Regions from separate parts of the Fusicatenibacter saccharivorans genome, predicted to be linked through region 2. Evidence: predicted binding sites of a transcription regulator. Region 2 holds the regulator's gene; each other region holds the start of a gene.
What was found. The regulator Rex, encoded in region 2, represses fermentation and respiration genes when NADH is low (regulators of the CRP and FNR family bind a similar motif). The targets are predictions, from matches to a motif close to ATTGTTAANTANTTAACAAT.

Region 1 (5,265 bases), on a different contig from region 2:
AATGCGCCGCTGCTCTACAACCTTGCGGAGCTGCAGAACGACTGTGCCCGCTTCTTCAAAATCAGCCCGGATGAAACGCTGAAAGTCGTCCAGGAGCTTTACGAGAAAAAGCTGGTTACCTATCCGCGTACCGACGCCCGTGTGCTTTCTTCTGCCGTTGCAAAGGAAATCAGCAAGAACCTGCGCGGCCTGCAGCAGTACAACATCTGCCGCGGTCTTGCGGATGAAATTTTACAGGGCGAGAGCTGGAAAAAGATCGGTTCCACCCGTTATACGAATGATAAACAGATCACTGACCACTACGCAATCATTCCGACCGGACAGGGCCTTGGCAATCTGCGGAATCTTTCGGAGCTTTCCGCCAAAGTATACGAAACGATTGTCCGCCGTTTTCTTAGCATCTTCTATCCATCGGCCGTCTATCAGAAGGTCGTGCTTGTGACGGAAATCGGCGGCGAACAGTTCTTTTCCAACTTCCGTGTCCTCGTGGAGGAGGGCTACTTAAAAGCAATGCACTACTCCTTCTTCCGTAAAAAGGATGAGGACGAGGACGGAAAAAAGGACGAGGAAACAACGTGCGATCCCGCATTTCTTGTCGCGCTGTCCCAGTTAAAGAAAGGCAGTGAACTGAACCTGCTCGGCCTTTCAATGAAAGAGGGCGAAACCTCCCCGCCGAAGCGCTATACTTCCGGTTCCATGATCCTTGCGATGGAGAATGCCGGACAGCTCATCGAAGATGAGGAGCTGCGTGAGCAGATCAAGGGAAGCGGCATCGGAACGAGTGCAACGCGTGCGGAGATCTTAAAAAAGCTTGTCTTTATCAAGTATCTCGCGCTGAACAAAAAGACACAGGTCATCACACCAACGCAGCTCGGTGAAATGATCTATGACGTCGTCCACCAGTCCATCCGCCCGCTTCTGAACCCGGAGCTGACAGCAAGCTGGGAAAAGGGACTCACCTATGTGGCGGAGGGATCCATTACCTCTGAGGAATATATGGGAAAACTGGAAAACTTTGTAACACGCCACACCGTGAATGTAAAGCAGATGCGGAACCAGTTCCAGTTAAAGAGCAGTTTTGATGCGTCCGCGCCGTACTATAAAAAAGCCTCTTCCACACGTTCCGGTGCCGGAAAAAGCACGTCTTCAAGAAGCTCTTCTGCAAAGTCTTCTTTGAACAGAAAAAAGACCGCACAGAACACTTGAAATGTGGTAAGATAAACAGGAACAGAAAAAAGAAAGGATGAATCACTCATGAAAGATGCAACCATTTCTGAACTTTATGATTTAACCCAGACCATTGCCGCAAAAATCTTTGAAGGCAAAACGTATCCATGGGAAGTGCTTCCGCTCATCAAGGACTTTATTCTTGAACTCGGCGAGACGCTTGATCCGGCAGAATACGAAAAACGCGGTGAAAATATCTGGATCGCAAAAGATGCCAGTATCGCACCGACCGCTTCCATCAACGGCCCATGCATCATCGGAAAAGGCGCGGAGATCCGCCAGTGTGCTTTTATCCGCGGAAATGCCATCGTCGGCGAGGGCGCTGTCGTTGGTAACTCCACCGAGCTGAAAAATGTCATTCTCTTTAATAAAGTACAGGTTCCGCACTACAATTACGTCGGTGACTCTGTTCTTGGCTACAAAGCGCACATGGGTGCCGGTTCCATTACTTCCAATGTAAAGTCCGACAAGAAGCTTGTCGTTGTCAAAAGCGCCGATGAGCAGATCGAAACCGGACTGAAAAAATTCGGTGCGATGCTCGGCGATGAAGTTGAGGTCGGCTGTAACAGCGTATTGAACCCGGGAACGGTTGTCGGAAGAAATTCCAACATTTATCCACTCTCCTGTGTTCGCGGCGTGATCCCGTCAGGTCATATTTTTAAGAATGCGAAAGAAATTGTCAAAAAATCTGATAATTAAAAAAAATCTCTTTTATCGAGAGAAAACCAAACCGATTGATTTAAAAGACCGCCGGAAATTTTATCGTTTTCCGGTGGTCTTTGCAATTTTTTATCAAAATATGCTGGACGAATGACCAATTTTGTGAGACAATAACCATAGGTCTGTGAACAGGCTGGAAACAGTCCGTTCGAAAGACAAAAGCTCAAATAAGTACATATTTGAAAGGAGTTTAACAATGACTTATTCACACGAAGTAGAAATGATGTGTCCGGTTGCCCAGGGCGTGCATCACGGTGCAGCTCCGATTCCGGAGGAAGCAAAATGGGTAAAAGCAAAAGAAATCAAAGACATTTCCGGATTCACTCACGGTATTGGCTGGTGCGCACCGCAGCAGGGTACCTGCAAGCTGACTCTGAACGTAAAAGAGGGCGTTATCCAGGAAGCTCTCGTTGAGACCATCGGATGTTCAGGAATGACTCATTCTGCAGCTATGGCATCTGAGATTCTGCCAGGACTTACCATCCTTGAGGCACTGAATACTGACCTTGTGTGTGATGCTATCAATACTGCTATGAGAGAGCTCTTCCTGCAGATCGTTTACGGAAGAAGCCAGAGTGCATTCTCCGAGGACGGACTGGTTGTAGGCGCAGGCCTGGAAGACCTTGGTAAAGGACTTCGTTCCCAGGTTGGTACCATGTACGGAACTCTTGCAAAAGGACCTCGTTACCTGGAGATGACCGACGGTTATGTAACAGGTATCGCTCTGGATGCAGATGATGAGATTATCGGTTACAAATTCATCAACTTCGGAAAGATGATGGACTTCATCAAAGCCGGCGATGATGCAAACACAGCTTTCGAAAAAGCAAGCGGACAGTACGGACGTGTTGCTGATGCTGTTAAGATCGTTGACCCGAGAAAAGAGTAATCAGATAATTTAGGAGGATAGGAAAATGGCTTTATTTGAATCATATGAAAGAAGAGAGAAACAGATTCTGGCTAAGCTTGCTGAGTACGGAATCAACTCCATCGAAGAAGCTGCAGAAGTTACAAAAGCTGCTGGCCTTGATGTATACAAAATGATCGAAGGCATTCAGCCAATCTGCTTCGAGAATGCAAAATGGGCTTACACTGTAGGCGCAGCAATCGCAATCAAAAAAGGATGCCGCAAAGCTTCTGAAGCTGCTGCAGCAATCGGTGAGGGACTTCAGTCCTTCTGTATCCCGGGTTCTGTAGCAGATCAGCGTAAAGTTGGTCTTGGCCATGGTAACCTTGGTAAAATGCTTCTGGAAGAGGACACCGAGTGCTTCGCATTCCTGGCTGGACATGAGTCCTTCGCAGCTGCTGAGGGTGCTATCGGTATCGCTGAAAAAGCAAACAAAGTACGTCAGAAACCTCTGCGTGTTATCCTGAACGGTCTTGGAAAAGACGCTGCTCAGATCATCGCTCGTATCAACGGCTTTACTTATGTAGAGACTGAGTATGACTACTACACCGGAGAACTGAAAGAAGTATTCAGAAAAGCATACTCCGATGGACCGCGTGCGAAAGTTAACTGCTACGGCGCTAACGACGTTCGCGAAGGCGTTGCTATCATGTGGAAAGAGAACGTTGACGTTTCCATCACCGGAAACTCCACCAACCCGACTCGTTTCCAGCATCCAGTTGCAGGTACCTACAAAAAAGAGCGTATCGAAGCTGGTAAAAAATACTTCTCCGTTGCTTCCGGCGGTGGTACAGGACGTACTCTTCACCCGGACAACATGGCAGCAGGTCCTGCTTCCTACGGTATGACCGATACTATGGGACGTATGCATTCTGACGCTCAGTTTGCAGGTTCTTCTTCTGTACCGGCTCACGTAGAAATGATGGGTCTGATCGGCGCAGGAAACAACCCAATGGTTGGTATGACTGTTGCTGTAGCTGTTGCTGTTGAAGAGGCAGCAAAAGCTGGCAAATTCTAAGATTAGCCAAACCTTGCGTAAATAAAATTATTTGAGCAAAAAAGAAGCGCCGCGGGAATTTTCCCGTATGGCGCTTCTTTTTTGCTGCTTTCGATATCCTGCAAAGTTGGGCGTGCAGATTGCAGGAACGATGTTTCAAACACATGCTATATTCTTTTGATCCATGCACAAAAAACGCCTCTGAACCCAAAACGTTTCAGAGGCGTTTTTTATATCATTCTAAGCATTATTTTGCAGCGATAAACTTCTTTGCAACCAGTGTCTCTGCACAAAGTACTGCTCCGCCTGCTGCGCCGCGGACCGTGTTGTGGGACAGACCTACGAATTTCCAGTCGTAGATGGAATCCTCTCTTAAACGGCCTACGTTGATTCCCATACCGTTCTCGTAGTTGACATCCAGTGTTACCTGCGGACGGTTATCTTCTGTCATGTAACGGATGAACTGTTTCGGTGCGCTTGGCAGATTCAGCTCCTGCGGAAGGCCTTTGAAGTTCTCCAGTTTTTCGATCAGCTGCTCTTTCGTCGGTTTCTTGCGGAATTTTACGAAAACAGCTGCGGTGTGTCCGTTTAATACCGGAACACGGATACACTGACAGGTGATCTTCGGCTCAGTTGCTTTTACGATCACGCCGTTTTCAATTTTACCCCAGATACGAAGCGGCTCCTGCTCGCTCTTCTCTTCTTCTCCGCCGATGAACGGGATGATGTTGCCTTCCATCTCCGGCCAGTCTTTGAAGGTTTTTCCTGCTCCGGAAATTGCCTGGTATGTGGTTGCAACCACTTCATATGGCTCGAACTCTTTCCATGCCGTTAATACCGGTGCATAGCTCTGGATTGAACAGTTCGGTTTTACAGCGATAAAGCCTCTCTTGGTTCCCAGACGTTTTTTCTGAAACTCGATAACATCGAAGTGCTCCGGGTTGATTTCCGGAACTACCATCGGAACATCCGGTGTCCAGCGGTGTGCGCTGTTGTTGGAAACAACCGGTGTCTCGGTCTTTGCATATGCTTCTTCAATCGCTTTGATCTCATCTTTCGACATATCAACAGCGGAAAATACAAAATCTACGGTAGATGCCACATGCTCTACATCATTTACATTCATCACAACGAGCTTTTTCACTGCTTCCGGCATTGGAGTATCCATTTTCCAGCGTCCGCCGACTGCTTCCTCATATGTTTTTCCGGCACTTCTCGGACTTGCTGCCAGGGTCACAACTTCAAACCACGGATGGTTCTCCAGCAGAGAAATAAATCTCTGTCCTACCATACCGGTTGCTCCTAAAATTCCTACTCTCAATTTCTGCTCCATTGGTTTCATCTCCTTGTTCTTCTGTGGCGTACATTTGTGCGTCTCATGTCATACTATACCAATTTTTTCAAAATTGCAACT
Region 2 (5,265 bases):
TCCGGAGGTATTCACAAATTTCATCCGGCGCTTCAAAAAAGTCCGCCCGGAGTCCTTTTGGGAACCCGTGATTCTGATCTGCTTTGCTCAGATTGACTGCAATCCTCTGATAATCTCGGATGCTGTTACATAGGAAGCACTGCTTTTTTCTTCCGCAGCCTCTCCCGCCTTTCCATGCGCATATGCCGCCAGTGCCGCTGTTTTGGCAAGGCTGATTTTTTTCTCGTTTTTTTCACACTGACGTTTTGCTGCAAAGGCGCCTGTGATTCCCGCGAGCACATCGCCGCTTCCCGCCGTCGCAAGCGCACTGCTTCCGCTTGTGTTTATGTAATACTGCTCACGCCCTTCCTCTGCTGTCACGGTTACGGAATCCTTTCGTACACAGCAGGCCTGGTATTTTTCGGCTGCCCTTCCGGCGCTTCCTGCCGGGTCACGCTGGCATTCTGCAATGGTCATGTGCAGCAGCCGTGCAAGCTCTCCTACATGAGGCGTTAAAATTTTTTCTGCCCGGCAGCCCGAAAGAATCTCTGCATCTTCTGCAATCAGGTTCAGCGCATCTGCATCCAGAACAAGAGGAACTTCTGTGTGCTGCACCGTAAAAACGAGCAGTTCTTTTGCCGTCCGGCTTTTGGAAAGTCCCGGTCCCGCAACAACAGCGTCCGCCCAGGCGAGATCCTGCAGCAGGGCTTCTTCCGGAAGCGGCTCATCCTCCTTCCAGAAATCCGCCATTGCTTCCGGCAGGGCACAGAAAAGCGGCGTACGGTTTCTTTCCTCTGTCACAACCTTTACCATGCCGGCACCGGATGCAAGGACTGCCCTGGCACACAAAACAGCGGCTCCGCACATGGCACCGGAACCGGCAAGTACCAGCACCTTTCCGAAGGTTCCCTTATTTCCCATCGGCGTGCGGGTAAGAAACCGGTCCAGATCTTCTTTTTCCACTGAACCGTACCAGGGCGTCTCCTCTTCTCCTGCATCAAAGCCGATTCCGATATCACGGACCAGGACCTCTCCGGCATATCGTTTTCCGGGATCAAAGAGAAGCCCTGGCTTTGCACAGGCAAATGTCACCGTGGCTCTGGCTTTCACCGCCGCATCAAGGACCTCTCCGGTATCCGTGTGGATCCCCGAAGGGATGTCCACGGCAAGAACAGGAACACCGCTTGCGCAGATTGCTTCCACTGCCCTCCGGTACTCCCCTGCCAGCGGACGGGATACGCCAATTCCAAAGATGGCATCTATGATAACAGTATATTCCCGGAAATCCGGATTCTTAACCTCACGGACCCCATAATTTTCCGCAATTTTCTTCTGTGCTCTCATGCCTTCACTGTATTTTTCCGGATTTCCAAGACAGAACAGTTCCGCATCCACCCCTTTCGTCTTTAAAATCCGTGCAATTGCCGCACCGTCCCCTCCATTATTTCCGGGACCGCACACAGCAAGGACTTTTCCTGTATCCCATGTTCCATTTTGAAGCTCCTCCACGCAGGACAGCGCTGCGCGCTCCATCAGTACCAGGGACGGTACCCCCATGGTTTCGATCGTATTGCGGTCTGCCTGCTTCATCTGTGCTGCTGTAAGAATCCGTTTCATCGCTTTTCCTCCTTTTCCTGCCTTATCCGGAAAGTGAACAGAAAAAGTCTCCGGTTTCCCGAAGACTCTCCTGCTTTTGTTTTGGTTTCTTAATTGTTCTTTGGATGCTCCGCCTCATATCTGGTCAGATTGTAGGAGAGACGCATCAGACTTTCGGAAAGATGGACGTTCTCGACGATCACATCTTTCGGAAGTTTTAAGTTTAGATCGGTATGTGCAAAATTCCAGATTGCTTTTACACCGTTGTCCACGAGAATCTCTGCCATCTCTACCGCTTTTGCTTTTGGCAGTGTCAAAGCCGCAATCTCTACATGGTGTTCCTTGATAAATTCCGGAAGCTCGTCCGCCATGCGGATTTCAATTCCGCGCACGGAGATTCCTTTTAATACCGGGTTGACGTCAAAAATACCGACCGTTTTGAATCCGCTTCTTTCAAAGGCCGCATAATTAGCAAGCGCCTGTCCCAGATTTCCGGCTCCGACAAAAATCATATTGTGGACTCTGTCCAGACCTAAAATTTTTCCAATCTCGCTGTACAGATACCGCACGTTATAACCATACCCCTGCTGGCCGAAGCCGCCGAAATTATTTAAATCCTGGCGAATCTGGGAAGCTGTCACTTTCATCCGCTCGCTCAGCTCACCGGAAGAGATCCGTTCTACTCCGTCCTCCAGCAATTCGCCCAGGTAACGATAATATCTAGGAAGTCTTTTGATAACTGCCCGCGAAATTCCTTTTTCTTCCAAGATAAATTCCTCCTTATTTACACCTGCATATATTCATATTATATATGGTTGATAGAAAATTGTCAAAGATTTCTTGAAATTTTGTGTATTACTCTCTATAATAAGGATGGTGTATTATGTCAAAATACAGAAATATGTTATCTGGAGGAACCACATGATTCTTGCATGTCAGAATATCTCGAAAGCATTCGGGACAACGGAAATTATCAAAAATGCATCTTTTCATATAGAAGAACGCGAAAAAACCGCACTGGTCGGCATCAACGGTGCCGGAAAATCGACGCTGTTAAAAATCATCATCGGCGAAATGAGGGCCGATGAGGGAGAGGTCATCCTCTCCAAAGGAAAGACGATGGGCTATCTCGCCCAGCATCAGGATCTGACCGGACACCTTTCCATTTACCAGGAAGTGCTGACCGCGAAACAGAATCTGATCGATATGGAGGAACGCCTCCGTCAGATGGAAAGTGATATGAATACAAAATCCGGTGCAGAGCTGGATGAACTTCTTTCCACCTACACCCGCCTCTCCCATACCTTTGAACTGGAAAACGGATACGCGTACCGCAGTGAAGTCGTCGGTGTTTTAAAAGGTCTTGGCTTTTCCGAGAGCGATTTTGAAAAACAGGTGGACTCCCTCTCCGGCGGTCAGAAGACCCGCGTGGCACTTGGTAAACTGCTGCTCACCAAACCGGACATCATTCTGCTCGACGAGCCGACCAACCACCTCGATATGGACTCGATCTCCTGGCTCGAAACGTATCTTTTAAATTACAGCGGAGCCGTCCTGATCGTCTCCCATGACCGTTACTTTCTCGACCGCGTTGTCACAAAAGTCGTTGAAGTGGACAATAAAAAAGTAACAACTTTTGAGGGAAACTATACCGCCTACAGTCAAAAAAAAGCAATGCTCCGTGAAGCCGCTTACCATGCCTGGGTCAACCAGCAGCAGGAAATCCACCATCAGGAAGAAGTCATTGCAAAGCTGAAATCTTTCAACCGCGAGAAATCCATCAAACGCGCCGAGAGCCGTGAAAAAATGCTGGACAAAATGGATGTGCTGGAAAAGCCGACCGAAGTACGCTCCGATATGCGGATCCGTCTGGAACCGCGCATCACAAGCGGAAACGATGTGCTGACCGTCGAGCACCTCTCCAAAGCCTTCCCGGGACAGACGCTTTTCCAGGATCTGAATTTCGAAATCAAGCGCGGGGAGCGCGTCGCAATCATCGGAAACAACGGAACGGGAAAAACGACGATCTTAAAGATCTTAAACGAAGTCATCCGCCCGGATGCCGGCTCTTTTACACTTGGAAGCCGTGTACAGATCGGTTACTACGATCAGGAGCATCAGGTGCTCCACATGGAAAAGACCATTTTCCAGGAGATTTCCGACGCGTATCCGTATCTGACAAACACCGAAATCCGAAATGTGCTGGCCGCCTTCCTGTTTACAAACGACGATGTCTTCCAACCGATTCATACCTTGAGCGGCGGTGAGCGCGGACGAATTTCTCTTGCCAAGCTGATGCTCTCGAACGCCAACTTCCTGATCCTCGACGAGCCGACCAACCACCTCGATATCGTATCAAAGGAGATTCTGGAAAACGCGCTGAAGGATTACACTGGAACGGTACTGTACGTTTCCCACGACCGTTACTTTATCAATCAGACTGCAACCCGGATTCTGGAGCTGACGGGACAAACACTCGTCAACTATATCGGAAATTACGATTACTATCTGGAGAAAAAAGAAGAGCTGACCCGCATCTATGCTCCTGCTGCCGATGCCGCCGCTCCGGAAGAAACAGCGGCTCCTTCCGAAGCCTCCTCCACAAAGCTGGACTGGAAAGCGCAGAAAGAAGAACAGGCACGTCTCCGCAAGAAAGAAAACGAGCTGAAAAAGACGGAGAAACGAATTGAAGAGCTTGAGACACGCGATTCGGAAATTGATGAGGAAATGTCGAAACCGGAAGTCGCAACGAATGTGGCAGAGTGTGTGAAATTAAGCAAAGAGAAAGCAGAGATTGCCGCGGAACTCGAAGAGCTGTATGAAAAATGGGAAGAGCTTGCCGAATAGGCCTGGTTTTCCCCGGAAAATTCAAAACAGAAAAAGCCGGTCCGGCGCATCCCTTTTTGCGGGAATGCCGGATCGGCTTTCTTTTTTGCTTCGTTTAATTATTTCTCCAGCTCCTCGCGGATGGCCAGGATGAAATCACGGCTGTTTAATACGGTCGGATTTTCCATGGTGGTGATCAGCGCAAGGTCTTTTGTCATTTTTCCGCTCTCGATCGTTGCGATCGTTGCTTTTTCCAGACGGTCTGCAAATGCGGAAAGTTCTGCGTTTCCATCCATTTCCCCGCGTTTTCTGAGTGCGCCGGTCCATGCAAAAATGGTGGCCACGGAGTTGGTGGATGTCTCCTCACCTTTTAAGTGACGGTAATAGTGGCGCTGTACGGTTCCGTGCGCAGCCTCGTACTCGTAATATCCGTGCGGGGATACGAGAACAGAAGTCATCATCGCAAGGGAACCGAAGGCGGAGGATACCATGTCGCTCATGACATCGCCGTCGTAGTTCTTGCAGGCCCAGATAAAGCCGCCCTCTGCTTTCATGATGCGGGCAACGGCGTCGTCGATCAGAGTGTAGAAGTAGGTAATGCCTGCTTCTGCAAATTTCTCTTTGTACTCTGCATCGAAGATCTCCTGGAAGATATCCTTGAAGCGGTGATCATACTTCTTGGAAATCGTATCCTTGCTTGCAAACCACAGATCCTGTTTCGTGGACAGTGCGTACTCGAAACAGCTTCTCGCAAAGCTTTCTATGGAGTTATCCAGATTGTGCATGCCCTGAATGACACCGGCGCCGGTGAAGTTGTGGATCAGCTCTCTTGTCTCGGTGCCGTCCTCAGCCGTATAAACCAGC
Region 3 (5,265 bases), on a different contig from region 2:
TGCCGCGCGTACCGGAGAGTCTTCCGGCAGACGTACGGTTGGTTTTCCGTCACAGTCATATTCATAAACCTGATCATCGTGCGGAACAACGCCAAGGAGAGTTAATCCCTGTTTTTCAATCTCCTCACGGGTTCCCTCATTTAACACGCCATTCGGCGCACGGTTTACGATTAGTCCTACCTGCTTCGGCTTCATATCGCATTCTTTGATCAGCTCCGCGATTCTCGCAGCGGCCTGTACTCCTCTTCTTGAGCAGTCACTGACCAAAATAGCTGTATCCATTCCCGGAAGTATACCACGGCTGATATGCTCCATGCCTGCCTCGTTATCCACAACCATGAAGGGATAATTCGGATACAGCTTTGCAAGCTGATTCTGCAGAAGTCCATTGACGAAGCAGTAGCAGCCTTTTCCCTGTGTTCTTCCCATCACAAGCAGGTCAAAATCATCTTCCTCAGTCAGAGCGCCTGCAAATTTAAATTCCGCATAATCTGCCTTGCTCATACCTGCCGGAATCGGGTTTTTGGATGCCATCTCTGCACGGGCAATCTCCTCCCGGATATCTCCAAGGGTAGCTTCTACTTCTACACCGAGTACCTCATTCAGGTTCGAGTTTGCGTCCGCATCAACCGCAAGAACAGGACCTTTTCCTGACTCGCAGAGATACTGGATCAGCAAGCCGCATAATGTTGTTTTTCCAACGCCGCCTTTTCCGGCGACAGCTATTACATGTGCCATAAAAATCGGATGCCTCCCAAATTCAAGTAATTAATTCATTAAACCAGTGTGCAAAGGCCGGATCTGTCGATGATTTCAGATACGTCTTTCCATTTATTCAGTGCATACAGATGAATTCCGTTGACACCGAGTGCACGGTATGCATCAATCTGTTTTACGGTATATTCGATACCCTCTTCTTTGAACTCTGCAACTTTCTTGTCGTAGAATACGTCGAACGGTTTTCCTTCTGCATCTTTTGCTGCAAATGGGTTCGGGAACAGCCAGTGTCTGGAGATCATTCTGGAAAGCTCTCTGTCCATCACACAGCCGTTTCTGGAAAGTGCCATGTTAATAGTAGCAGCCTGATCCAGGATCGGCATTACTCCAACGTCTACCGGCATGGTGATTCCTGCTTTACGGATTGCATCCAGCCAGTATTTGAACTGCTCCATATCCCAGCAGAGCTGTGTCATGATGTAGTCTGCTCCGTTGTCCTGTTTCTGTTTCAGAACTGCGATATCAGACTCCAGACTTCTGCAGGAGATGTGGCCTTCCGGTGAACCTGCAACAGCGATTTCAAATTTGTCGCCGTAGGTATCACGTACGAATTTTACAAGATCGGTAGCATAGTCAAAGTCACCACAGGTTGTAGTCTCACCAAGCGGAATATCTCCGCGCAGTGCCAGCATATGGTCTACGCCATCAACCAGATACTGATCCAGCTGCTCTTTGATTCCTTCTTTTGTGTTTTTGATAACGGTGAAATGGGTAACCGGTGTAGTTCCGGCATTTTTGATCATCTGACATACTTCACGGTTTGCTCCGACGTTGCCGCCGCCTGCTCCGTATGTACAGGAAATGTAAGACGGGTTGTACTTCATCAGGTGGTCGATGGTACCCGGCAGATTCTGCAGTCCCTTCTCTGTCTTTGGCGGGAACAGTTCAAAAGACAGAAGGGTCTTGTTTTTCATCTCTTCTGAAAGTTTCATAATTCAATTTACCTCCGCTTTAATATAATATATTCCTATTCTAAGTCCCGGTTCGCTTGTTCTGTTTGTTCCGATTTGCAGAGCCCGGGGGCCTAAAACCGCTTTTATAGAATAACTGGTTCCGTCAACCAATTATCATTCACAGTCCAGCTCTACGATGCTGTTTGCAAGATCTACCATTTTGATCTTACCCTGCAGTCTGATCTCCTCACCCATGATGTCACGGATCAGAACGTATTCTCCATCGACATCGATGCGGCTCACATTTTTACAGACAACTGTGTTTTCCGGATTTTTGTATACCGTTGCAAGGCACATAGCTTACGCCTCCTCTACTTAACTTCTTTCAAATGCTCTTTTACAAGTGTCAGTGCAAGGGACAGGCGCATATTGCCTTTCTGGAAATCGGATACTCCCTCCCTGATCTGTTTTGCGGCGTCCGCCATTCCGGCTTTTTCCAGTTTGTCGGCCATCTCGTCGAGTTCTGCTGCGTGATGTTCATTGTGCTGCAGCATATAGGTTAAAAGGGCAAGATTCTCGTCCTTGCATTTTTCTTCGGAACCGCATGCATTGCAGGCATGTCCGCAGTCTTCTCCCTCGTGATGATGGTCATGGTGATGATGGTGCTCGTCGTGAGCTCCGTGCGGAATGGGATTTCCATTCTCGTCATATAATAAATGCATAATATGGCCTCCTCTGTCCCCGTTTTTCTGCTCTGCCGTCCGTTTCGTCCGCTTTTGTTTTCCTGAAACGTCCTGCAGATTGTACAGGGAATGATAAATAAATATCAATTCAAATTTATTATACTCTATTTCATGCACAAAATCAATACGGCCTCCACAAAATTTCTGTACAATTCGCCGTACAGGCCGTCCTGGCATCCTTCTTTTTTCTTGCATGGCTTGTTATTTTTTTTCATTTCCCGATTGTGTTAAACTTTTTTAATATATTTGGTCTGATTTCTTTAAATTTTCATGTTATACTAAACATAATTATGAGAGAAATACGGCAAAATCTTTTTTTTGATTCAAGATACGGAGGGTTTTTATGGCACTTTCTATTCCAACCATTACATTGAACGACGGCAGAGCGATGCCGCTTCTGGGGCTTGGCACTTACAAATCGACAGAAAAAGAGGCAGAAAAAGCAATTGTCACCGCGGCAAAATACGGCTACCGTCTGATCGATACCGCCTCCTCCTATAAAAATGAGGACAGCATCGGCCGCGGGATCCGCGCAAGCGGGATTCCGCGGGAAAACTTTTTTATTACCACAAAGGTATGGAATACCGCGCAGCGGGTCGGTGATATCGAAGGTGCCTTCAACCGCAGCCTCGACCGTCTCCGTCTCGACTACGTTGATCTTTACCTGATTCACTGGCCGGTGCCGGGCTGCTACCCGGAGACGTGGCGCGCACTCGAAAAAATCCGCGAATCCGGGCGTGCAAAATCGATCGGCGTCAGCAACTTCGAGGAGCCGCACCTTACCGCCCTCTTTGAATTTTCCGGCGTCATCCCGGCCGTCAACCAGATCGAATGCCATCCGCTCTGGAACCGGAAACCGCTCATCGCTTTCTGCCGTTCACATGGAATCGCCGTTCAAGCGTATGCGCCGCTCGCAAGAGGTCTTTATCTGAACCGTGAGATTATGCAGCAGCTGGCAGAAAAGTATGTACGCACTGAAGCACAGATCGGCCTCCGCTACCTCGTCCAGCAGGGCATCAGTGTCATCCCGAAATCGACACAGCCGGACCGCATTTTTGCCAACGCGGATGTCTTCGACTTCGAACTTTCTGAAGCCGACATGGCGCTCATCGACACGATGGACGAACAGCTCCGCTCTGCTTCCATACCGGATGACCTGCTGTAACTGCGGATTCACAGCAAAAGCAGCACAGAAAATCTGTTTCTTTCCGTTTCAGATTTCTGTGCTGCTTTTTCTGTTTCTCTTTATTTCGAGGATACCATCCAGTCTGCTGCAGGTGCAGATCCAGTCCCCCATTGCTTCGGCTTCTTCTAAATCATGCGTGACCAGAAGCATCGTTTTTTCTTTTCCTTTTCTGCGGATATAGTTCATCGTTTTCTTTTTCGTCCCCGCATCCAGTCCCCGGAACGGCTCATCCAAAAGGAGGAAATCTGCGTCCATGCGCATGGCCCGCAGAACCGCCACCCGCTGGCGCATGCCGCCCGACAGTTCCGATACAGCCTGGTTTTCACAGCCCGAAAGGCCGAGTTCCTCCATCTCCTCCACAAGATGACGGGAGCTTCTTTTTTCTTTTCCAAACATGCGGCGCCTTACCGCGAGCTGGATATTGGCTGCAGCTGTCAGTTCTTCTGCCAGCCGCGGTTCCTGAAAAACCATACTTTTTCTTAAGGCTTCCAGTCCCCCGATTTTTCCGCCGTCCGCCTGCTCCAGGCCTGCCAGAATCCGCAGCAGGGTTGTCTTTCCAGCCCCGGAAGGAGCCATCAGACAGGTCACTGCTCCTTTTTTCAGTTCCATCGTAAGATTCGAAAAAATAACGTGTTCTCCATACGCTTTTTTCAGATGGCAGATTTCAATCGTATCTTCTCTCATTTCATCACCAGCATCCTTTTTTCTGCAAGATCCATTCCTTTTAAAACAGCTTTTTCGAGACAGAAGCTGACGTACACGATCGCTGCCGTCCAGGCAAAGAGTCCCGGTGTGTCGAGATATATTTTTGCCTGATACAGATGCTCTCCGATGGATCGGTTCGGAATGCCGATTACTTCTGCTGCCGTTCCGGCCTTCCAGCAAAGGCCGAGGGAAAGTGAACATCCCGTCCGGATATATGGGTACAGCTGCGGCAGGATCACCCAGCGCAGCCGCACCGGCCGCGGAACCTGAAAAACGTCTGTCATCTCCAAAAGCGCTGTGTCCAGTTCCCGTAGGCCGTTCCGCGTGTTTGTATACAGGATCGGAAATACCATCAGAAACGAAATCACAACCGAAAGATTCTTCGAAGAAACCCAGATCAGGATCAGAATCACAAAAGAAACGACCGGCACTGCTTTCACTGCTGCAACCAGCGGCGTCAGGAGTTCTTCTGCAATGGAAAACCGACCGGCAAGTGCAGCTCCTGCAATTCCCGCCGCCGCACCAAGAAGGAATCCGGCTCCGATGCGTGCTCCGGAAAACAGCAGGGACTGCCAGAAGACCTGTTCTGTTACAAGCGTAAAAAGGCGTTTCAAAACAGCAGCAGGAGATGCCAGAAGGATCTCCTGCCCGACAAAAACGCTTACCGCCTGCCAGATCATAAGCCAGAACACGATCGGCCAGAGCTTCGTTTTTCTCTGTTTCTCTTTTTTGTTTTTATTCGGAATAATAGAAGTCATCTCCTGGAAGTTCTCCTCCGACTGCCTCCGGGTTCTGGTCTTTGAGTACACCGAGATAACCGGAAAGCTTCTCTTTCATCTCATCACCGGTGATGCAGACAATGTTGCATGCCGGAAGCGCTTTCTTTGCGACTGCCTCCGGAACAATGTCATAATCCCCGATCAGTTTTGCCGCCTCATCCGTGTTTTCGGTTACGTAGGAT
Region 4 (5,265 bases), on a different contig from region 2:
CCGATATCCAGACCTTCCCAGCCATCCGGAATCTGTCCGGCCGGAACAACCTGTGTATTTGCGTCGTTTGAGAATGCATCTGCAACAACGTTGTCTACCGGAAGAAGCAGTTTCACGCCTTTTGCTGCTGCTTTTTCTTTCATTTTGTTTGCATAATCCAGATAATCCATCTCAAGCAGAGAATCACCAACGGTGCCGCCTGCTGCTTTTGCGAAGGTATAAGCCATACCACCGCCGATGATCAGGACATCAACTTTATCGATCAGGTTGTCGATAACAGAAATCTTGCTGGATACTTTGGATCCACCAAGGATGGCAACAAACGGACGCTCCGGATTGTTGACAGCATTTCCAAGGAATGCGATCTCTTTCTCCATCAGGTAACCAACAACAGCAGTGTCAACATATTTGGTAACACCAACATTGGAGCAATGAGCACGGTGTGCGGTTCCGAATGCATCGTTTACGAATACGTCACACAGGGAAGCCAGTTCTTTGCTGAACTCCTCACCGTTTTTGGTCTCTTCTGCACGGTAACGGGTGTTCTCCAGAAGGATTACATCTCCGTCTTTCATAGCCTCAACAGCTGCTTTTGCGTTCGGTCCTACAACCTCAGGATCTGCTGCAAATTTAACTTCCTGTCCAAGAAGCTCGGAAAGGCGAACTGCAACCGGTGCAAGAGAAAGCTCTGGTTTTGGTTCTCCTTTCGGTTTTCCAAGATGAGAGCAGAGAATTACTTTTCCGCCGTCAGCGATCAGTTTTTTGATCGTTGGAAGAGCTGCTACCAGACGGTTCTCATCTGTGATTTTTCCATCGATCAGCGGAACGTTGAAGTCACATCTTACAAGGACTCTTTTTCCTTTTACGTTGATATCATCTACGGTTTTTTTGTTTAACATGGGCGTTTCCCTCCATATATCCAACTGCATCTGCCGCGCCGTTTCTTTGTTTTTGCGGCATCGCGGTCCTTATTTAAAAATGCAGTTTATAATTTTTGCACACGGAAAAGGGCTGTTTTTGTGCCGTATTTTTCCGCCGCATTCGCAAAAAGGGCCCGGTCCTTAACAGACCGGACCCTTTGGGCTCTGAAATTTTGCCGTTCAGTTTGTTAAATTATGCTAACTCGCTGAAGTATTTGATGGTACGAACCATCTGGCTTGTGTAGGAGTTCTCGTTATCATACCAAGAAACAACCTGTACCTCTGTTGTTCCGTTGTCCAGCGGAAGAACCATAGTCTGAGTTGCATCGAACAGAGAACCATATCTCATACCAACGATGTCGCTGGATACGATTTCATCTGTGTTGTATCCGAAGGACTCGGTTGCAGATGCTTTCATTTTTGCGTTGATCTCGTCAACAGTTACAGTTCCTTCTACAACTGCTGTAAGGATTGTGGTAGAACCGGTTGGGGTTGGAACACGCTGTGCAGAACCGATCAGTTTGCCGTTCAGTTCCGGAATAACAAGGCCGATTGCTTTTGCAGCACCGGTGCTGTTTGGAACGATGTTAACTGCAGCTGCACGGGATCTTCTCAGATCGCCTTTTCTCTGCGGTCCGTCCAGAGTCATCTGATCTCCAGTGTAAGCATGGATAGTAACCATGATACCGGATTTGATCGGAGCCAGTTCGTTCAGAGCTTTTGCCATAGGTGCAAGGCAGTTTGTGGTGCAGGATGCAGCGGAGATGATGTTATCGTCTGCTGTCAGGGTCTCATGGTTTACATTGTAAACGATGGTCGGAAGGTCGTTACCAGCCGGAGCGGAGATAACTACTTTACGAGCGCCTGCATTGATGTGTGCCTGAGCTTTTGCTTTGGAGGTGTAGAATCCGGAGCACTCCAGAACTACGTCTACGCCAAGCTCTCCCCATGGGCAGTTGTTAGCATCCGGGAAAGCATAGATTTTGATGTTTTTGCCATCTACTGTGATGGAATCTTCATCGGATGTTACGGTATCAGCCAGAGCATATTTTCCCTGAGAAGAGTCATATTTTAACAGATGAGCTAACATCTTCGGGGATGTTAAATCGTTGATTGCTACTACTTCATAACCTTCTGCTCCAAACATCTGTCTGAATGCAAGACGTCCGATACGGCCAAAACCATTGATTGCTACTTTTACTGCCATGATTTTCAATTCCTCCTAAAAAGTGAATTTTAATTTTGAGTCTCTGTACTTTGTTAAAGAAACATCAACCTTATCTGTATAATACCTAATTTCGTCGGAAAATTCAAGTTCTATTTTCAAGAAAATACGAAATTATTTCTAAAATTTGTGAAGAAGCCGGATGCCAATCCGTATTTCTGCAAAATTTCGAAAGATCCGTCTATTGCAGAAAGAGCCGGAATCCAGCCTTTCTGGGGCTTTTTCCGGCTTTTCCTGCGTGTTTTCTATTGGATCGGCAGATATTCCGGCTTTTTCTCTTTAAACCGCACGTAGTACCGGAATCCGGCTTCCTGCGCGATAGCTGACGCGTCCGCGAAATGAAACGCTATATGTTCCGGTTTGTGGGCATCGGCACCGAAGGTGATCTTTTCGCCGCCCAGTTCCCGGTATCTTCTGATGACATCCGGCGTCGGATTCGGCACGCCAAGGCCTGCCTTGTAGCCGCCGGTGTTGATTTCCAGCGCGATATCGTACTGAATCAGCTCTTTTAAAATGGTATCGATCTCGTCCGCAAATGCGCGGTAGCTGTAATCTTTTCCCTTTTCTCTGCAGTAGCGTACCACATAATCCAGATGACCAAGCGTCTGGAAATTGTGGAAGAACCGGATATTTTCTGCTGTAGCCCGAAAATACGCCCGGTACAGCTCTTCTGCTGTCCAGTCCAGGAAAGCATCCTCATAATAGGGGTCTTTTCCGTCAATGACATGCATGGAGCCGATCACATAGTCGAACGGCCACGCATTTACATACTCTTCCATCCGTTCTTTTAAGTGGAGCTGCAGTCCCAGTTCCACGCCGAATCGGATATCGATTTTGTCGCGGTATTTTTCCTGCAGTTCCCGGATTTTTGCCGCATATGCCGGTGTATCGAGCTGGAACTCGCCGGTACTGTAATCCATATCGTAGTGATCCGTCAGGCAGATTGCCGGAAGTCCCAGCTCGACTGCCCGTTTTACCATCTCTTCTGTTGGTGCTTCGCTGTCACTTGAAAAGAAACTGTGCATATGACAGTCCGCTATTTTCATCTTTCGGCCTCCGTAATCGTTCCGCCTCCGCCGACACAGCCGTCCACGTAGAAGACAACAGCCTGTCCCGGTGTCGGAGCACGCACGCCGTCCGGGAAGGTACAGGTAATCTCATCTTCCCCGGTCCGTTTGATCACGCACGGGGAGCCTTTGTGCCCGTACCGGATTTTTGCGGTGCAGGAGAGCTCTTCTCCAAGTTCCAGCGGCGGAATTGCCATATAGTTTACTTTGTTTGCTTTTACTACTTTTGCGAAAACCTCTTCATTTTCGCCGACCACAACCTCGTTCGTCTCCGGACGGATTTCCAGTACGAACACGCGGTGTCCCATCGGAAGGCCGAGTCCGCGGCGCTGTCCTACGGTGTAATGGGTAATCCCCTCATGGGTACCGAGGATTTCACCCTTTGTATTCACGAAATTGCCTTTCGGTGCCACGATTCCTGTCTCGTTCCGGATAAAGGAAGCGTAATCCTGATCCGGCACGAAGCAGATTTCCTGGGAATCCTTCTTTTTTGCTACCGGAAGACCGATTTTTGCTGCAATCTCACGAATCTGATCTTTTGTGTAGTCTCCGACCGGCATCAGCGTATGCGAAAGCTGCTCCTGGGTCAGATTATACAGTGCATACGTCTGGTCTTTTGCCGCTGTTACCGAATTTGCAATCGCATACCGTCCATTGGCAAGCTGTTCGATTCTTGCATAATGTCCGGTCGCAATGTAGTCCGCTCCAATGGAAAGACTGCGCTGAAGCAACGCTTCCCATTTCACATAGCGGTTGCAGGCGATACACGGGTTCGGTGTTCTGCCGCAGAGATATTCGTTCGTGAAATAGTCCATGACGTTCTCACGGAACTCTTTTTTGAAGTTCATGACATAATACGGAATGTCCAGCACCTGTGCCACGCGCCTTGCATCATCAACAGCAGAAAGGCCGCAACAGCCCCCGTTTTCCTCCTGGACTGTCTCGGCCTCATCCTGCCAGATCTGCATGGTCACCCCGATGACATCGTATCCTGCTTTTTTCAGGAGATACGCTGCCACCGAGGAATCTACGCCGCCGGACATTCCAACGACTACTTTCTTTTTTCCCATACTTAGTATTCTTCCTCTTCCTCGCCCTCGCTGATATCAGACTTCGGTTTTGCAAGACCTTCGATCTTGATGTGGTGTTTCTCTGCGTAATCCCAGAGTGCAGCGTGAATTGCTTCTTCTGCAAGCAGAGAACAGTGAACTTTGACCGGCGGAAGTCCGTCGAGTGCTTCCATAACGGCTTTGTTGGTTACTTCCAGAGCTTCCTGGATGGTTTTTCCTTTTACCAGCTCGGTTGCCATACTGCTGGTTGCAACTGCGGCGCCGCAGCCGAAGGTTTTGAATTTGCAGTCCTGAATGATTCCGTTATCGTCGATGTCAAGATACATTCTCATGATATCGCCGCATTTTGCATTTCCAACGGTACCTACACCGCTTGCGTTCTCAATTTCTCCTACATTTCTCGGATGCTGGAAATGATCCATTACTTTTTCACTGTACATTGTTATTCTTCCTCCTGAACTATTTCAAAGCAGTCCTCCTCCGGCACAGCTTTTACCTGAATTTTTCTGTACCGGCTTTCTGGATGGACTGTCTTATTTTTTTTTAACTTATTTACCCTGCTGTTTTTTGATGTAATCCTCATACAGCGGGGACATGCTGCGCAGACGGTCTACGATCGCTTTGATCTGCTCTACAACGAAATCAACGTCCTCTTTTGTGATCTCCTCACTTAAAGTCAGACGTAAGGAACCGTGTGCTTTCTCGTGCGGCAGTCCGATGGCCAGCAGTACATGGGACGGATCCAGGGATCCGGAAGTACATGCAGAACCGCTGGATGCGCAGATACCTTTCATATCCAGCATGATCAGAAGGGACTCTCCCTCGATGAATTCAAAGCTGATGTTGCAGTTGTTCGGCAGACGTTTTACCGGATCGCCGTTCAGACGGCAGTTCGGAATCTCGGTTAAAATACGGTTGATCAGATAATCACGTACTTCGATTTCTTTTGCGGTACGCTCCGCCATAGTTCTTGCCGCACGCTC

Region 1: the regulator Rex is predicted to act here: its motif matches at 2,005-2,024, upstream of PGS38_RS15265 (iron-sulfur cluster assembly scaffold protein).
Region 3: the regulator Rex is predicted to act here: its motif matches at 2,482-2,501, upstream of PGS38_RS00950 (DUF8180 domain-containing protein).
Region 4: the regulator Rex is predicted to act here: its motif matches at 2,177-2,196, upstream of gap (type I glyceraldehyde-3-phosphate dehydrogenase).

What each region holds. Positions count from the first base shown of each region.
Region 1 is NZ_JAQEGR010000019.1:30,216-35,480, forward strand. Features, by position in the region: gene PGS38_RS15255 (DNA topoisomerase) at 1-1,206, shown strand, start outside; gene PGS38_RS15260 (acyltransferase) at 1,255-1,926, shown strand; gene PGS38_RS15265 (iron-sulfur cluster assembly scaffold protein) at 2,144-2,836, shown strand; gene PGS38_RS15270 (GGGtGRT protein) at 2,862-3,872, shown strand; gene PGS38_RS17875 (DUF6783 domain-containing protein) at 3,940-4,032, shown strand; gene asd (aspartate-semialdehyde dehydrogenase) at 4,099-5,184, opposite strand.
Region 2 is NZ_JAQEGR010000028.1:512-5,776, forward strand. Features, by position in the region: gene PGS38_RS16750 (bifunctional ADP-dependent NAD(P)H-hydrate dehydratase/NAD(P)H-hydrate epimerase) at 88-1,596, opposite strand; gene PGS38_RS16755 (redox-sensing transcriptional repressor Rex) at 1,686-2,342, opposite strand; gene PGS38_RS16760 (ABC-F family ATP-binding cassette domain-containing protein) at 2,497-4,422, shown strand; gene PGS38_RS16765 (NADP-dependent isocitrate dehydrogenase) at 4,521-5,265, opposite strand, start outside.
Region 3 is NZ_JAQEGR010000001.1:198,887-204,151, reverse strand. Features, by position in the region: gene PGS38_RS00965 (ATP-binding protein) at 1-738, opposite strand, end outside; gene PGS38_RS00960 (methylenetetrahydrofolate reductase) at 777-1,709, opposite strand; gene PGS38_RS00955 (CooT family nickel-binding protein) at 1,845-2,027, opposite strand; gene PGS38_RS00950 (DUF8180 domain-containing protein) at 2,042-2,392, opposite strand; gene PGS38_RS00945 (aldo/keto reductase) at 2,757-3,578, shown strand; gene PGS38_RS00940 (ATP-binding cassette domain-containing protein) at 3,627-4,283, opposite strand; gene PGS38_RS00935 (ABC transporter permease) at 4,280-5,062, opposite strand; gene PGS38_RS00930 (ABC transporter substrate-binding protein) at 5,040-5,265, opposite strand, start outside.
Region 4 is NZ_JAQEGR010000001.1:107,592-112,856, reverse strand. Features, by position in the region: gene PGS38_RS00555 (phosphoglycerate kinase) at 1-899, opposite strand, end outside; gene gap (type I glyceraldehyde-3-phosphate dehydrogenase) at 1,114-2,127, opposite strand; gene PGS38_RS00545 (histidinol-phosphatase HisJ family protein) at 2,391-3,191, opposite strand; gene mnmA (tRNA 2-thiouridine(34) synthase MnmA) at 3,188-4,282, opposite strand; gene nifU (Fe-S cluster assembly scaffold protein NifU) at 4,285-4,722, opposite strand; gene nifS (cysteine desulfurase NifS) at 4,831-5,265, opposite strand, start outside.